Linked DNA regions of Egicoccus sp. AB-alg2. The protein of the gene in region 1 binds, or shares a complex with, the protein of each later gene. Links are inferred from orthologs where the notes say so. Each region holds a gene or a part of one and is shown in the gene's direction. Other genes may lie near its edges.

Region 1 (8,720 bases):
TTCGGGGTCCGGTTCGGCGTCCATCGCCAGCGACAGGTCACGGCGCACGGGCGGCATCGACGACACCGGGACGTAGGGCGACAGGTCCAGCATCTGCCTCGCGATCCGCGGGTCGGTGGCACGCAGCAGTCGGATGTCGTCGAGGCCCTTGGCCAGCATTCACCAGCCGATCCAGCCCGAGGCCCATCGCCAGCCCCGACACGGTCGACGGGTCCAGGCCGGCGCGGCGCAGGACCTCCGGGTGCGTGCGGCCGCACTCGCCCACCTCGACCCAGCTGCCGTCGTCGGCGGCGGCGTCGATCTGGCGGCCGTCCGTCGTGTAGGGGTGGACCCGCGGCTCGGTCCGCCAGCGGCGTCCAGGCAGTACCGCGTCGATCACCGTGGTGATCTGTGCCTCGAGGTCTTCCACGGTCAGGGGCGGTCCGTCGCGGCGCACCCGCCAGAGGTCCAGTTGATGCGGTTCGCCCACGTGCTGGCGATCCACCACGTCACGGCGGTAGGCGAGTCCCGGCACGCTCAACAGCAGGTCGGTCTCGCCGGCATGGAGATCCCCGGCGGCGAGCCGCTCGTGCAGCAGCGGCATCGCCGCCGACGTGTGGGCCCGCAGCATCAGGTCGGCGGTGAGATAGCGGCTGTAGCGGGCGTCGCGAGCCGCGGCGTCCGGGGGATAGCCCAGCCGGTCGTAGTTGTCGGCGACCGCCACCACCGGGTTGGGTCGGTGGCGGTGGACGGGCACGGCCGCGGCGTTCGCCAGCGCCGCCTCGATGCGGTCGACGGCTTCCTGCAGCGCGTGCGCGCCGGCGGTCGGGTCGGTCAGGTCACGTAGGGTCAGCAGCCGGCGGACGGTCGCCGCCGGCAACGTCGTGGTCGACGTGGTCATGGCAGAGCGCTCCTCGTGTCGTCGCGTGTGCGCCTCGTCGGGCGCGGTGGTGTCGCGACGCCCCCCGGTGGATCGGGGGAGCGAGGTGCGCGTCAGCGCGAGCGGCGCTCGACCCCCCGGACGACCGGGGGGCACGGAAAGCGTCGACGCTGCGAAGCGGCCATGCGCACACGGTAACGGTTCGCTCGGGTCGTGGTCGAGCGGCACACTGTCGAGGCACGTGCCGCGCGGACGCCTTCGCGCGGGCGCGTCGCCAATCGCACACGCCACCATCATGCGCCGAGCCGGCCGACGCACCCCGTCGGCGTCCGGGTCGGCCTTTGCGGCGTCCGTCCCCGGTGGCACGCCGCCACCGCCACCGCTCCAGCCGAGGTCGACCGTGAGCGCACCAGCCAGTATCGACGACGTCCTGGATCCCGGCATCGCCGTCGGCCCGCTCGCCGCGGCGCTGCGTCCGGGCCGTGCCGAGTGGCCGGAGGAGCTCGAGGCCGAGGACGAGTTGGTCTGCGTGCCGTCGGTGCGCCCGTACGTGCTGAGCCTGCTCGCCGAGCGGGCGGCGCCCCTGCTGGTCCTCACGCCGCGCACCTCCGACGCCGAAGCGGTCGCCGACGGCATCGCGGCCTATCTCGGCGAGGACCGCGTCGCGGTCTTCCCCGCCTGGGAGACGCTGCCCCACGAGCGGCTGTCGCCGCAGCCGCGCACCGTCGGGAGGCGCCTCGCGGTGCTCGACCGGCTCTGCCACCCCGACGCGCACGAGCGCCCGTTGCAGGTCGTGGTCGCGCCGGTGCGGGCCGCCGTGCAGCCGATGGATCCGGCCCTGACCGCACAACGGCCGATCGAACTGACTTCGAGGTGGGACGGCTTCGACCGGCTGGTCGAGGGCCTGGCCGCCCTCGGCTACAGCCGGACGACGCAGGTCGAGGCGCGCGGCGAGTTCGCCGTGCGCGGCGGCATCGTGGACGTGTTCCCCACCGGTGGCGACCACGCCGTGCGCGTGGAGTTCTGGGGCGACGACGTCGAATCGCTGCGTGAGTTCTCGGTCGGCGACCAGCGTTCCACCGACGCGGTGGAGCGCGTGGTCATCGACCCGGCCCGGGAGCTGGTGCTCGACGACGCCCTGCGCGAGACGGCCCGCGCCCGTGTCGCGGACTGGCCCGAGTTGACCGAGTCGCTCGACCGGCTCGCCGACGGGCAGACCTTCGAGGGCGCCGAGGCGCTGGTGCTGCTGCTGCGCGACGAACCGGCGTTGCTGAGCGACTTCCTGCCCGACACGGCGGGGCTCGCGCTGCTCGACCCGCTGCTGCTGCAGGAGCGTGCCACGAAGCTGCGCGAGGAGGCCGAGGTCCTGGCGGAGACCGCGTGGCAGACGGCCGCGTTCGCCGGGCAGGACGGTGCCGCGCTCGACACGGTGGCCGGCGCGGAGGTCCCGCTGCAGGGCACCAACTTCGCCACCCCCGACCAGCTGCTGGCGCGCAGCCCGCAGCGGATCTGGCGGCTGACTCCGTTCGGTGCCGCCGGGGGGACGCGGCTGCCCGGCGCGCCGTGGGACTCCTTCCGCGGCGACGTCGTCACGCTCGCGGAGCGGGCCAACGGGCTGCTACGCGAGGGCAAGCGCGTCGTCGTCGCCGTCGACGCCGACGGGCCGGCGCGCCGGATCGCCGACGTGCTGGGCGAGCAGGGCGTGCCCTCCGCGATCGTGGGCGCGCTCCCCCCCGAGCCGCAGGGCCGCCGCGTCGAGGTGACCGTCAGCCGCCTGCGGACGGGCTTCCGGTCGGACGAGCTCGCGTTGGCCGTGCTCGGCACCTGGGACGTCTTCGGTCCCCGGCGACGACGGGCCAACCGGCGTCTGGGCACCCGCACCAGCGCCGCGGACGCCGTGCTGCAGCTGCGCGAGGGCGACCCGGTCGTGCACCGCACCCACGGCGTCGGCCGCTACCGCGGCATGGTGACACGTGAGTTCCCGGCCCCGGGCGGCAAGGTCGCCAAGCGCGACTACGTGCTGCTGGAGTACGCCGACGGCGACACGCTGTACGTGCCCTCCGACCAGGTCGACGCGGTCACCCGCTACCAGGGCGGCGAGACCCCCTCCGTCATGTCGCTGGGCGGGGCGCAGTGGGAGCGGGCCAAGAACCGGGTCCGCAAGGCCGTCCGCGACATCGCCGCCGACCTCATCCGCCTCTACGCCGCCCGGATGCACTCGCCGGGGACGGCGTTCTCGACCGACGGGGCCATGCAGGCCGAGCTCGAGGACGCGTTCGCGCACGTGGAGACGCCCGACCAGCTCACCACCATCGAGGAGATCAAACGCGACATGGAGACGCCGGTCCCGATGGACCGGTTGCTGGCCGGCGACGTCGGTTTCGGCAAGACCGAGGTGGCCGTGCGGGCCGCCGGCAAGGCGGTGTTCGACGGCAAGCAGGTCGCCGTGTTGGTGCCCACGACGATCCTGGCCCAGCAGCACTTCGAGACCTTCCGCGAACGCTTCTCCGGCTTCCCCGTCGAGGTCGAGTCGCTCAGCCGTTTCACCACCCCGAAGGACCGCAAGCGCATCCTCGACGGGCTGGCAGCCGGGACCGTCGACATCGTCGTGGGCACCCACGCCCTGTTGGGCAAGACCGTGCGGTGGCGGGAGCTCGGGCTGGTCGTCGCCGACGAGGAACAGCGCTTCGGCGTCGCGCAGAAGGAGCGGCTGAAGCAGCTGCGGACCTCGGTCGACGTGCTGTCGATGTCGGCGACCCCGATCCCGCGCACGCTGGAGATGGCCGTGTCCGGCCTGCGCGACCTGTCCGTGATCGAGACGCCGCCCGAGGACCGCCAGCCGGTCATGACGGTCGTCAGCGAGTACGACGAGGCCCAGATCGCCCTCGCGATTCGCCGCGAGCTGTTGCGCGACGGGCAGGTCTTCTACGTCCACAACCAGGTCGACTCGATCCATCGGGTGGCCGCCGGGATCCAGGAGATGGTCCCCGACGCCAGGGTCGAGGTCGCCCACGGGCAGATGGACGAGCGCCAGCTCGAGCGCGTCATGGTGCGCTTCTGGGAACGCGAGTTCGACGTGCTGGTGTGCACGACGATCATCGAGTCCGGCCTGGACGTGCCCAACGCGAACACGCTGATCATCGAGCGCGCCGACCTGCTGGGCCTCTCGCAGCTGCACCAGCTGCGCGGGCGTGTCGGGCGCTCGTCCGAGCGTGGCTACGCCTACTTCCTCTACCCGGAGGGGGCGTCGATCACCGAGCCCGCCTACGAGCGGCTGAAGACGATCGCCGAGCACACCCGCCTCGGCTCGGGGCTGGCGATCGCGATGCGCGACCTGGAGATCCGCGGGGCCGGCAACGTCGTCGGTGCGGAACAGTCGGGCCAGGTCGCCGCGGTGGGCTTCGAGATGTACTCGCAGCTGCTCAAGGAGGAGGTGGCCGACCTCTCCGGCGAGCCGATCGAGGAGGAGGTCGAGATCAAGGTCGAGCTGCCGCTCGACGCCCACCTGCCGCACGACTACGTCGAGGACGAACGTCAGCGCCTGGAGCTGTACAAGCGCATCTCCGCCATCCGCGACGCCGGCGGCGTCCGCGACGTCAAGGCCGAGCTCGCCGACCGGTTCGGCCCGCTGCCCGAACCGGCCGAGCGGCTGCTCACCCTGGCGGCCCTCAAGGCGGCCCTGCGACGCTGGAAGATCCAGGAGGTGACGCTGACGCCGGCCGGGCGGCTGCGGGTGGCGCCGATGGACCTGACCGAGTCGCAGCTGGTCCGTCTCGAGCGGCTGCACCGCGGGTACCGGTACCAGCGCGAGCAGCTCACCCTGCAGCTGCCGGTGCCCTCGCCGCGGCCCGACGACCTGGTCGCCTGGGTCGCCGCGACCCTGCGCGACCTGATCGCCCCACCCAAGCCGCGTCGCTGACCGCGGGCCCGCCGGCGGCGGGGGCGGCGTCAGTCGGCCGGCGCGCCGTCCGAGGGGGTCGGTGCGAGGTCCTGGTCGAGTTCGTGACCGCGCGTCTCCGGCAGGCCGGCGAACAGCGCCGCTACCACCGCCACGAGGATGCCGATCGCGATCGAGGCGTTGGCGAACCCGCCCGTCAGGTCGGCCAGGACCCCGAACGACAGCAGCCCCAGGACGGCGCCCAGCACCCCCGCCATGGTCATCCAGCCGGCGACGGTCGCGCGGAACGTGGTGGGGGCGATCTCCGCGGCCAGCGCTCCGGCCGCCGGGGCGAACCCGCTGCTGAAGGCGATCGCCAGCAGGTAGCCGACGGCCAGCGCGGGCACCTCGCCGGCGTAGGCCACGGCGATCGACACCCCGGTCGCCGCCATCATCAGCCCGCCGGTGAGGCGGCGCCCGAGCCGATCCGCCCCGGCCCGTCCGAGCAGGATGCCGACCAGCCCGGCCGGTCCCGCACCGAGCACCAGCACGGAGATGAACAGCGGCGAGGCGCCGAGCACGCCCTCGCCGTAGACGAAGAGGTAGGTGAAGCCGGGGCCGGTGGCGATCGCGATCCCGCCGGTGACGACGGCCAGCAGCGTCACCGGTTTCGCCAGCGACCGCGGCACGTGGCCCGGTAGCCCCTGCGCATGGGTGGCTCGTGCGGCGATCCGCGGCTCGCGCACCTTACGGGCCAGCAGCGGCAGCAACAGCAGCGGGAGGAGCGCGAACGCGGTGACGACGCGGAACGACGGATCGCCGGGCAGCGCCCCCCGGGCGACCGACACCACGCCGGCGCCCAGCCCGTAGGCCGCCGTCACCAGCGCGATGGCCGCGGAGCGGTCGCGGGAGGTCGCCTCCTCCGCGGCCACGACGCCCGCCAGCGCGTTCACGGTCGACAGCGCCGGGCGCGCCAGGGCGACCAGGGCCACGTACCACCAGAAGCCGGGCGACAGGGCGGCGGTGGAAGTGAGGAACAGCCCCAGGGCCGCCAGTGTCAACAGCAGGTTGCGGCGCCCGAAGCGGTCCGCGAGCGCCGCGATCGGCAGGCTCGCCAGCGACGACACCCGCACCAACGCCAGCGCGACACCGAGGGTGGTTGCCGGCAGGCCGATCTGCGCGGCCACCTCGTCGCCGGCGCCGACCTCGCCGAAGTGGGCAGCGACGTCGCCGATGACCGCCGTGACGCTGAACTGGGCCAGGCCCGCCCCGATCGACAACGCGGAGACGGTCAGGACCGGCGCGGTCAGCCACACGGGCCGGGTGCGCGCGGTCCCGGCACCCGTGTCGGGCGAGGCGTCGCGGGCCACGGTGGTCCTGGGGTCGAAGGGCCGCGAACCTATCCGCACCGCGCGTCGCGGCCGGCCCACGAACGACCGTCGGCCGCCTCGGACGGTCGGCCGGGTGGGTGGGGGCTACCGTGCGGCCCGCCGGGGTGATGCACCCCCGCAGGCGGCGTCACGAAGCGCCACGACCCCCGGCACGTCGACGATCGACGGCAAGAGGCCACACGTGCGGCTGGTGACCTGGAACGTCAACTCGCTCAACGCCCGCATGCCGCGGGTGTTCGAACTGCTGGACCAGCACGATCCGGACGTCGTGTGCCTGCAGGAGACCAAGACCGCCGCCGAGGCCTTCCCGCACCTGGAGTTCGGGATGGCCGGCTACCACGCGGTGGAGCACTCCGCCGGACGGTGGAACGGCGTGGCACTGCTGGTGCGTGAGGACCTCGAGGTGGACCGGGTCGTCCGCGGACTCGACGGCGAACCGGACGTCCAGGAGGCCCGCTGGGTCGAGGCCCGTGTCGGCGGCGTGCAGGTCGTCAGCACCTACGTCGTGAACGGCCGGACGCCGGACCATCCCATGTTCGCGGCCAAGCTCGCGTTCCTGGACGCTGCCCGGGACCGGACGCGCCAGCTCGTGGCCGCCGGGCCGACCGTGATCGCCGGTGACCTCAACGTCGCCCGCGACGACCGTGACGTGTGGGACCCGGCCGTCTTCCGCGGCTCCACGCACGTCACGCCGGAGGAGCGCGCCCACTTCGAGGCGATCCTGGCGGTCGGACTGGTCGACGCCTACCGGGAGGTCGAACCCGACGGGACCGGCTTCACCTGGTGGGACTACCGGATGGGCGCCTTCCACCGGGGGATGGGCATGCGGCTGGACTACGCGCTCGTCAGCCACCACCTCGGGATCCGCAACGTGGTCGTCGACCGCAACTTCCGCAAGAACAACCGCGCCGGCGACAAGCCGTCGGACCACGCGCCGCTGCTGGTCGATCTGGACCGCGCCCCCGACCGCTAGGTCGCGAGCTTCCGGGTCCGCGGTCACCAGCTGGCCTTGCGGATGCCGGGGAGCTCGCCATCGAGGGCCTTCTGGCGGAACGTGATGCGGTCGAGCTCGAACCGGGTCAGCACCCCGCGGGGCCGGCCGCCGATCGCCGAACGGCTGCGGACACGGGTGGGACTGGCGTCGCGCGGCAGCCTCTGCAGCGCCTGCGCGGCCGCCTGCCTGGCTTCGTGTCCGGCATCGGGATCGCGGAGCACCGCCTTGAGTGCGGCGCGCCGGTCGGCGTACCGGGCGACGGTCCGCTTGCGCTGCTCGTTCTTGGCGATCTTGCTCTTCTTCGCCACTGTTGGTTCCTGTCAGTCGTGTCGGTCGTCGCTCGTCGTGGTCTCGTCCAGCGCTGCCGTCTGCACCCCCAGCCCGAGGTCGCGCAGCAGCGCCGCCGCGTCCCCGCCGGCCTCGTCGAGTTCCTCGGCCAGCATCTGCACGGTCGTGGCGACGGCGTCGAGGAAACCGCCCGGGTTCCGGCGCAGGCCGTCCTGCGCGACGCCCATCGCCGTCCCGGTGTCCCCGTGCAGGCTGGCGGTGGCGAAGGCCAGGGCGTCGAGCAGGGCGCGCATTCCCGGGTCGCTCATCGACGCGTGCCCGGCGCCGATGCCGGCCGCGCGACGGGCCGACGTCCGGGGCACGCGCCGGCACCGGCCCGGATGCGGTCGTCGAGGTCGGGATCGGTCCCGCGCAGCGAGGCGACCAGGCGCAGTGCCGCGCGGCGGTGGCCGACCAGGTTGCCGGCGGTGGGTCCCAGTCGCAGCCCGGTGGCGAACCCGGTGAGATGTACGTTCGTGCCGGGCCAGCGCAGGTCGGGCGGCAGGTCGGGCAGGCCACCGGCCAGCGGCACGGGACAGCGCGTCAGCAGCTCCCGGCACAGGGCGTCCGCGGCGACGTCGACGCTGCCGCCCGTCGCCGACCAGATGCGGTCGGCCCGAAGCCGGTCGCCGTCCTCGAGGTGCAGCACGAGCCGGTCGCCGGTCGTCTCGGCGCGAAGCACGCCGGCGCGCTCGCGCAGGTCGATCGAGCCGGCCTCGACGCAGGCCTGCAGGTCGCGGCGGATGCGCGGCGGCACGCTGCCGCCGCCGCGGGCGTGGTCGATGATGGTCCGCCGCCGGCGAGGATCGGGCTCGGCCTCGAACGGGCGCCGTTTCTTCGGCCCCAGCCAGCTCGGGTGGGTGTCGAAGCGTCGTACCCGCAGGCGTCGACGGGCCAACAGGACGACGGTCGCGCCGCGGCGGGCCGCACCGAGCGCGAGGTGGGCGGCCGACAGCCCGCCCCCGATCACGACCAGCCGTTCGCCGGGCGTCACGGAGCGCACGTCCGCCCACTCGCCGTGCTCCACGAGGTCGCTGCCGTCCAGCGCACGCAGCGCTCCGGGCACGACCGGCCGGCGGGCGTTGGTGCACAGCACGACGTGGTCGGGACGGCGGCTGGTGCCGTCGGCCAGGTGGACCGTCGCGCGTCCGGTGGCGTCGAGGGTGAGCGCGCGGGCCGCGGTCGGGACCACGCGGTCGCGCAGCCCGGCCTCCTCGACGAGGTGGTCGACGAACCGCTCGAAGCGGTCGGTGGTTGGCAACTTGGTGCCGC
Region 2 (5,829 bases), on another replicon or contig:
GCGCCGCCGTCGTGTCGTCCAAGCGGGCCTCGAGGAAGTGCAGGTCGTGGCCGTGCCGCTCGTTGGCCTCCTCGAGGAAGCGACGGTCGTAGGAGCGGGCACTGAAGACGGCGATGCGCACGGCGGGCCTCCGTCGAGCGGGATGCGGCGAGGCGGTTCGCCTCGCAGCCTAGGGATCGTCGCCGGTCAGGGAGCAGGACCGAGGGTCGGGAACGGCCTCCGCCACCCCCGACGCCGGCCGAACGAATGTTCGACTCAGGGTGCCCGTAGCGGTACGGTCGGTGGTCAGTACCCTCACCGGCGTCCGGGTCCTGCTCGACGGGTTCCCGTGGCGCCGGGCACGTCCGCCCGAATGCATCCTTCCGCGTGGCCGGCGCACCCGCCGTCCCACCCGTCCTGCCGCAGGGGGTCGCCCGTGGCCACTCGCCGCCGTGACGCGCACGACAAGATCGTGGTCCGCGGTGCTCGCGAGCACAATCTCAAGGACGTCGACCTCGAGATCCCGCGCGACGCGCTGGTGGTGTTCACGGGTCTGTCCGGCTCCGGCAAGTCCAGCCTCGCCTTCGACACCATCTACGCCGAGGGCCAGCGCCGCTACGTGGAGTCGCTGTCCGCCTACGCCCGGCAGTTCCTCGGGCAGATGGACAAGCCGGACGTCGACTTCATCGAGGGCCTCTCGCCGGCGATCTCGATCGACCAGAAGTCGACCTCGCGCAACCCGCGGTCGACGGTCGGCACGATCACGGAGATCTACGACTACCTGCGGCTCCTGTACGCCCGGATCGGCCAACCCCACTGCCCGAACTGCGGCCGCCCGATCGCGCGGCAGACCGCCGAGCAGATCGTGGACCAGGTCCACGAGCTGCCCGCCGGCACGCGCTTCCAGGTGCTCGCTCCGGTCGTGCGCGGCCGCAAGGGCGAGTACGCCGCGCTGTTCCAGCAGCTGTCGACCGACGGGTACGCCCGGGTCCGTGTCGACGGCGAGGTCCACCCCATCGACGAGGTGCCGCGGCTGGAGAAGAACAAGAAGCACTCCATCGAGGTCGTGGTCGACCGGCTGGTGCAGAAGTCCGACCTGCGCCGCCGCCTCGCCGACTCGATCGAGACCGCCCTGCAGTTGGCGGACGGCATCGCCATGATCGAGGTGCTGCCGACCCGCGACACCCTCGAGGAGGCCCGTGAGCGTGGCCTGCCCGAGCCGCGGGCGGAGACGCTGGTGTTCTCCGAGCACCTCGCCTGCGCCCACTGCGGTCTGAGCTTCGAGCAGCTCGCCCCGCGCAACTTCTCGTTCAACTCGCCCTACGGGGCGTGCGAATCCTGCTCGGGTCTCGGCACGCAGCTGACCGTCGACCCGGAGCTGGTCATCGGCGACCCGACGCTGTCGGTCGACGAGGGCGTCGTGCTGCCGTGGGGGACCGGCGCACAGTCCAACTACTACCAGCAGCTGCTGCGCGCGACCGTCCGGCACGCCGGCGGGGAGCCGTCCACGCCCTGGCAGGACCTCGCCGCCGAGGTGAAGGACGCCGTCCTCAACGGTGTCGACGGGCGCGTCCACGTCAGCTACACCAACCGCTACGGCCGCCGGCGGTCCTACAAGGCCCAGGTCGAGGGTGTCATCCCCTCGCTGCTGCGCCGCCACGCGGAGACCGACTCCGACCACGTGCGCCAGCAGGTCGAGCAGTACATGCGCGAAGTGCCGTGCCCGGCGTGTGACGGCAAGCGCCTCAAGCCACTGATCCTGGCCGTGACCGTCGGTGGCCGCTCCATCGCCGAGCTGACCGCCGCCTCGGTCGCGGAGGCCGACGCCTTCATCCAGGGGCTGCAGCTCAGCGAGCGCGAGACGCTGATCGGTGCCCGGGTCATCAAGGAGATCCGCGCGCGGCTGCAGTTCCTGCTCGACGTCGGTCTGGAGTACCTCACCCTCGACCGGCCCGCGGGCTCGCTGTCCGGCGGCGAGGCCCAACGGATCCGGCTGGCCACCCAGATCGGCGCCGGCCTGGTCGGGGTGCTGTACGTGCTGGACGAGCCCTCGATCGGGCTGCACCAGCGCGACAACGAGCGGCTGATCGAGACGCTGATCCGGCTGCGCGACCTCGGCAACACCCTGATCGTCGTCGAGCACGACGAGGCCACCATCGACGCGGCGGACCACGTCGTCGACATCGGCCCCGGCGCCGGTGAGCACGGCGGCGAGATCGTGCACTCCGGGTCGGTGGAGGGCCTCAAGCGCCTGACCCGCAAGTCGCTGACCGGCGCCTACCTGGCGGGCGAGCGCAAGATCGCCGTGCCGGACGAGCGTCGCCGCGGCAACGGCAAGGCCATCACCATCGAGGGCGCCGTCGAGCACAACCTGCGCGACGTGTCGGCCGCGTTCCCGCTGGGGGCCTTCACCTGCGTGACCGGCGTGTCCGGGTCCGGCAAGTCCACGCTGGTAAACGAGATCCTGTCCCGCGTGCTGATGCGCCACGTGTACGGCTCCCGCGCCCTGCCGGGCAAGCACCGGCGGGTCACGGGTCTCGAGCACGTGGACAAGGCGGTCGTGGTCGACCAGTCGCCGATCGGCCGGACTCCCCGGTCAAACCCCGCGACCTACACCGGCGTGTTCGACCGCATCCGGCAGCTGTTCGCCTCGACCCCGGAGGCCAAGGTCCGCGGCTACCAGCCGGGCCGGTTCTCGTTCAACGTCAAGGGTGGCCGCTGCGAGGCCTGCCGCGGCGACGGCACGCTCAAGATCGAGATGCACTTCCTGCCCGACGTCTACGTGCCCTGCGAGGTCTGCAAGGGCCGGCGCTACAACCGCGAGACCCTCGAGGTGCACTACAAGGGCAAGACGATCGCCGAAGTGCTCGAGCTGTCGGTCGACGAGGCACTGGCGTTCTTCGCCAACATCCCGGGCATCGCCGGCTACATGCAGACGCTGCACGACGTGGGGCTCGGCTACGTGCGGCTCGGCCAGCCCGCCACCACGCTGTCGGGCGGCGAGGCCCAGCGGGTCAAGCTCGCGACGGAACTGCGCAAGCGCTACAACGGCCAGACCGTCTACATCCTCGACGAGCCGACCACCGGCCTGCACTTCGAGGACATCCGCCGCCTGCTCGACGTGCTGCACCGCCTCGTCGACAAGGGCAACACGGTCATCGTGATCGAGCACAACCTCGACGTGATCAAGACCGCCGACCACCTCCTGGACCTCGGGCCCGAGGGCGGGAACGGCGGCGGCACGATCGTCGTGGCGGGCACGCCCGAGGAGGTCGCCGCCGCGCCGGCCAGCTACACGGGCAAGTTCCTGCGCGACCTGCTGCCGGGTTGACCACGCGTCGACGAGGGTCACGCCCGTCCTAGGCTGCCCCGCTGCGCGACGGAGCGGGAGGCGGCATGGACCTCGACGACTGGCAGCCGCTGTCGCCCACGCAGGCGGCGGCGGTGTTCGCCGGTGCGTCCTTCCCCTGGTGGATCGCGGGCGGCTGGGCGCTGGACCTGGTCGTCGGGCGACGCACGCGCCGCCACGACGACCTCGACGTCGGGGTGCTGCGCCGCGACCAGGCGGCCGTGCAGCGCTACCTGCGCGGCTGGGAGCTGTGGGCGGCGGACCCGCCCGGCACGCTGCGACCGTGGGCGCCGGGGGAGTGGCTGCCCGTCGGTGTCCACGACGTGTGGGCCCGACGCCCCGGTAGCGCGTCGTGGCGGTTCCAGCTGCACGTGAACGAGGCCGACGGGCCGTCCTGGGTGTCCCGGCGCGACCCGGCCGTGCGACGGTCCCTCACCGAGGCGGTGGTCGACGTGGGCGGCATCCCGGTGCTCGCCCCGGAGCTGCAGCTGCTGATGAAGGCCCGGACGCCGCGCCCGAAGGACGAAGCGGACTTCGCCGCGGTGCTGCCGGCCCTGGACGTCCGCCGGCGCGGCTGGCTGGCCCGGCACCTGCCCGCCGGCCATCCGTGGCTCGGCCCGCTGGGCCGGCCCACCGACTCGGGGACGCCGGCCCCTGCCACGCGGCCGCAGGTCCGCCGGCTGCGCCACGACGCACCCGAGGTGGCGGCACGGCTGGTCGACCTGCAGCGGCTGGCGTACGCCCAGGAGGCGGCGCTGGTCGGGTCGAGCGCCATCCCGCCCCTGCACGAGACGGTCGCCGAGCTGATCGCCGCCGACCTGGTGGTGCTGGGCATCGAGGACGCGACCGGGCCCGTGGCGGCCCTCGGCTACCGCGTCCGCGACACGGTGCTGGACATCGACCGGCTCGCCGTGCGTCCCGACCGTGCCCGCCAGGGGCTCGGGCGGCGCCTGGTCGGCTTCGTGCTCGCCGTCGTGCCGCACCGCCGGGCCGAGGTCGCGACCGGGGCGGCGAACCTGCCGGCGAGGCGGTTGTACGAGTCGCTGGGCTTCGTGGTCACCGGCGAGACCGAGCCGGTCCCCGGCCTGCGGGTCGTCCACTACCGCCGCGACGCTCGCGTCGGCGACGGACCCGGTCGCCCGCCGGTGACCGGGCCATCACGCCGGTGATCCGGTCAGTCGGGCCGTGGCTCGCGCCCGCGTTCCAGGCGCAACTCCGTGGTCTGGTCGCGGGCGTGCTCGCCGGTGTCGGCGGTGGGCTCGGCCGCGGCGACCTGCGGGGGCGCGTCCAGCGGCCCGACGTCGGGCGGGACCAGACCACGGCGGCGGGGTCGTGACTGACGGTCGCCGTCGGCCTCCTGCATGCGGGTGAAGAGCGGGTAGCCGGTGGCCATGCCGCCGACCTCGACCAGCTGTCCCTGCATGCGGATGTTGGCCTGCGCGAAGGCGCGGTGGAGCCGCTCGCGAAGCTGGCGGTTGATGTCCCAGTTCGCCATCGGCTTGGTCGGGATGACCAGCCGGATGGAGAGCCCTGCGGGGCCGAAGTCCTGCACGCCCCAGATCTCCGGCGGGCCGATGATGTCGTCGCCCCAGACCGCGTCCGCCGCGAGGTCGGACGCGACCTTGTGGATGATCGCCTTGGCCGCCGGCACGTCGCTGTCGAGCGCGAGCGGGACGTCGAGCAGCGACCGGCTCCACTCCTGGGAGAGGTTGCCGACCTGCTGGACGTGGCCGTTGAGCGTGTGCCAGACGATTCCGTCCAGGTCGCGGATCGAGGTGGCACGCAGACCGACCCGCTCGACCTGGCCGATCCGGCCGTCGATCTCGATCCAGTCGCCGACGCCGTACTGGTCCTCGATCAGCATCGCGATGCCGGCCAGGACGTCACGCACCAGCTGCTGCGCGCCGAAGCCGATCACGATGCCGGCCAGTCCGGCCCCGGCGAGGATCGGCTGGAGGTTGATCTGCAGCGCCGACAGCACGGCGAACACGGCGATGACCCACACCACGACGCCGGCGACGCCGCGCATGACCCCGGTGATGGCGTGCAGCCGCTGGAACCGGCGCATGCGGTAGCGCGCGACGTCGAGCGTGCCGCGCTGCTCGCCCCGCTCGATCCGGGCCTGGATGCGCCGTTCCATCGTGCTGGCGAAGCGGCTGATCGCCGTACGCAGCAGCTTGGTCGCCACGAAGGCGACCACGAGGATCAGCAGCACCCGCAGCGCGGTCGTGACCAGCCCGCCGCCGCGGGCCACGAGGTCGTTGCCCGTCAGGCGGTACAGCACCTCGCAGGTGAAGTCGATCTCCGCGTCCTCGCCGACACCACACACCTCGGCGAGCTCAGCGGCCGTCTGCGCGACCAGCACCGGTCCTCCTAGCGGGGGCGTGCACGAGGAGCCTAGGAGCCGGGCGCGGCGCGGCGAACCTGACGGGGGCGGCATCCGGTCAGGGCTACCCTCGAAGGCCCGATGCGGCGCGCCGTCCGCGGCCGTCCGTCCCGTC

What was found. The genes of interacting proteins can lie anywhere in the genome.
Region 2: the proteins of mfd (region 1) and uvrA are in contact, whole or in part, in a crystal structure (PDB 4DFC), measured with the Escherichia coli proteins. The link is inferred for Egicoccus sp. AB-alg2 from one-to-one orthologs.

The regions. Positions count from the first base shown.
Region 1 is NZ_JBGUAX010000009.1:75,225-83,944, reverse strand. Bases 897-4,978 are described here. They hold mfd (transcription-repair coupling factor), read left to right. Parts: upstream 897-1,259; coding sequence 1,260-4,778; downstream 4,779-4,978. Other genes in these bases: ACERM0_RS18080 (MFS transporter), read right to left, coding at 4,808-4,978. In the rest of the region: ACERM0_RS18095 (hypothetical protein), read right to left, coding at 1-57; ACERM0_RS18090 (hypothetical protein), read right to left, coding at 38-880; more of ACERM0_RS18080, read right to left, coding at 4,979-6,106; ACERM0_RS18075 (exodeoxyribonuclease III), read left to right, coding at 6,309-7,100; rpsN (30S ribosomal protein S14), read right to left, coding at 7,124-7,429; ACERM0_RS18065 (hypothetical protein), read right to left, coding at 7,442-7,717; ACERM0_RS18060 (FAD-dependent oxidoreductase), read right to left, coding at 7,714-8,720. UniProt on the Escherichia coli protein: Couples transcription and DNA repair by recognizing RNA polymerase (RNAP) stalled at DNA lesions. Mediates ATP-dependent release of RNAP and its truncated transcript from the DNA, and recruitment of nucleotide excision repair machinery to the damaged site.
Region 2 is NZ_JBGUAX010000001.1:287,721-293,549, reverse strand. The notes cover bases 1-3,510. They hold uvrA (excinuclease ABC subunit UvrA), read left to right. Parts: upstream 1-352; coding sequence 353-3,310; downstream 3,311-3,510. Other genes in these bases: ACERM0_RS01380 (GNAT family N-acetyltransferase), read left to right, coding at 3,376-3,510; ACERM0_RS01390 (2-hydroxyacid dehydrogenase), read right to left, coding at 1-121. Outside these bases: more of ACERM0_RS01380, read left to right, coding at 3,511-4,497; ACERM0_RS01375 (mechanosensitive ion channel family protein), read right to left, coding at 4,503-5,693. UniProt on the Escherichia coli protein: The UvrABC repair system catalyzes the recognition and processing of DNA lesions. UvrA is an ATPase and a DNA-binding protein. A damage recognition complex composed of 2 UvrA and 2 UvrB subunits scans DNA for abnormalities.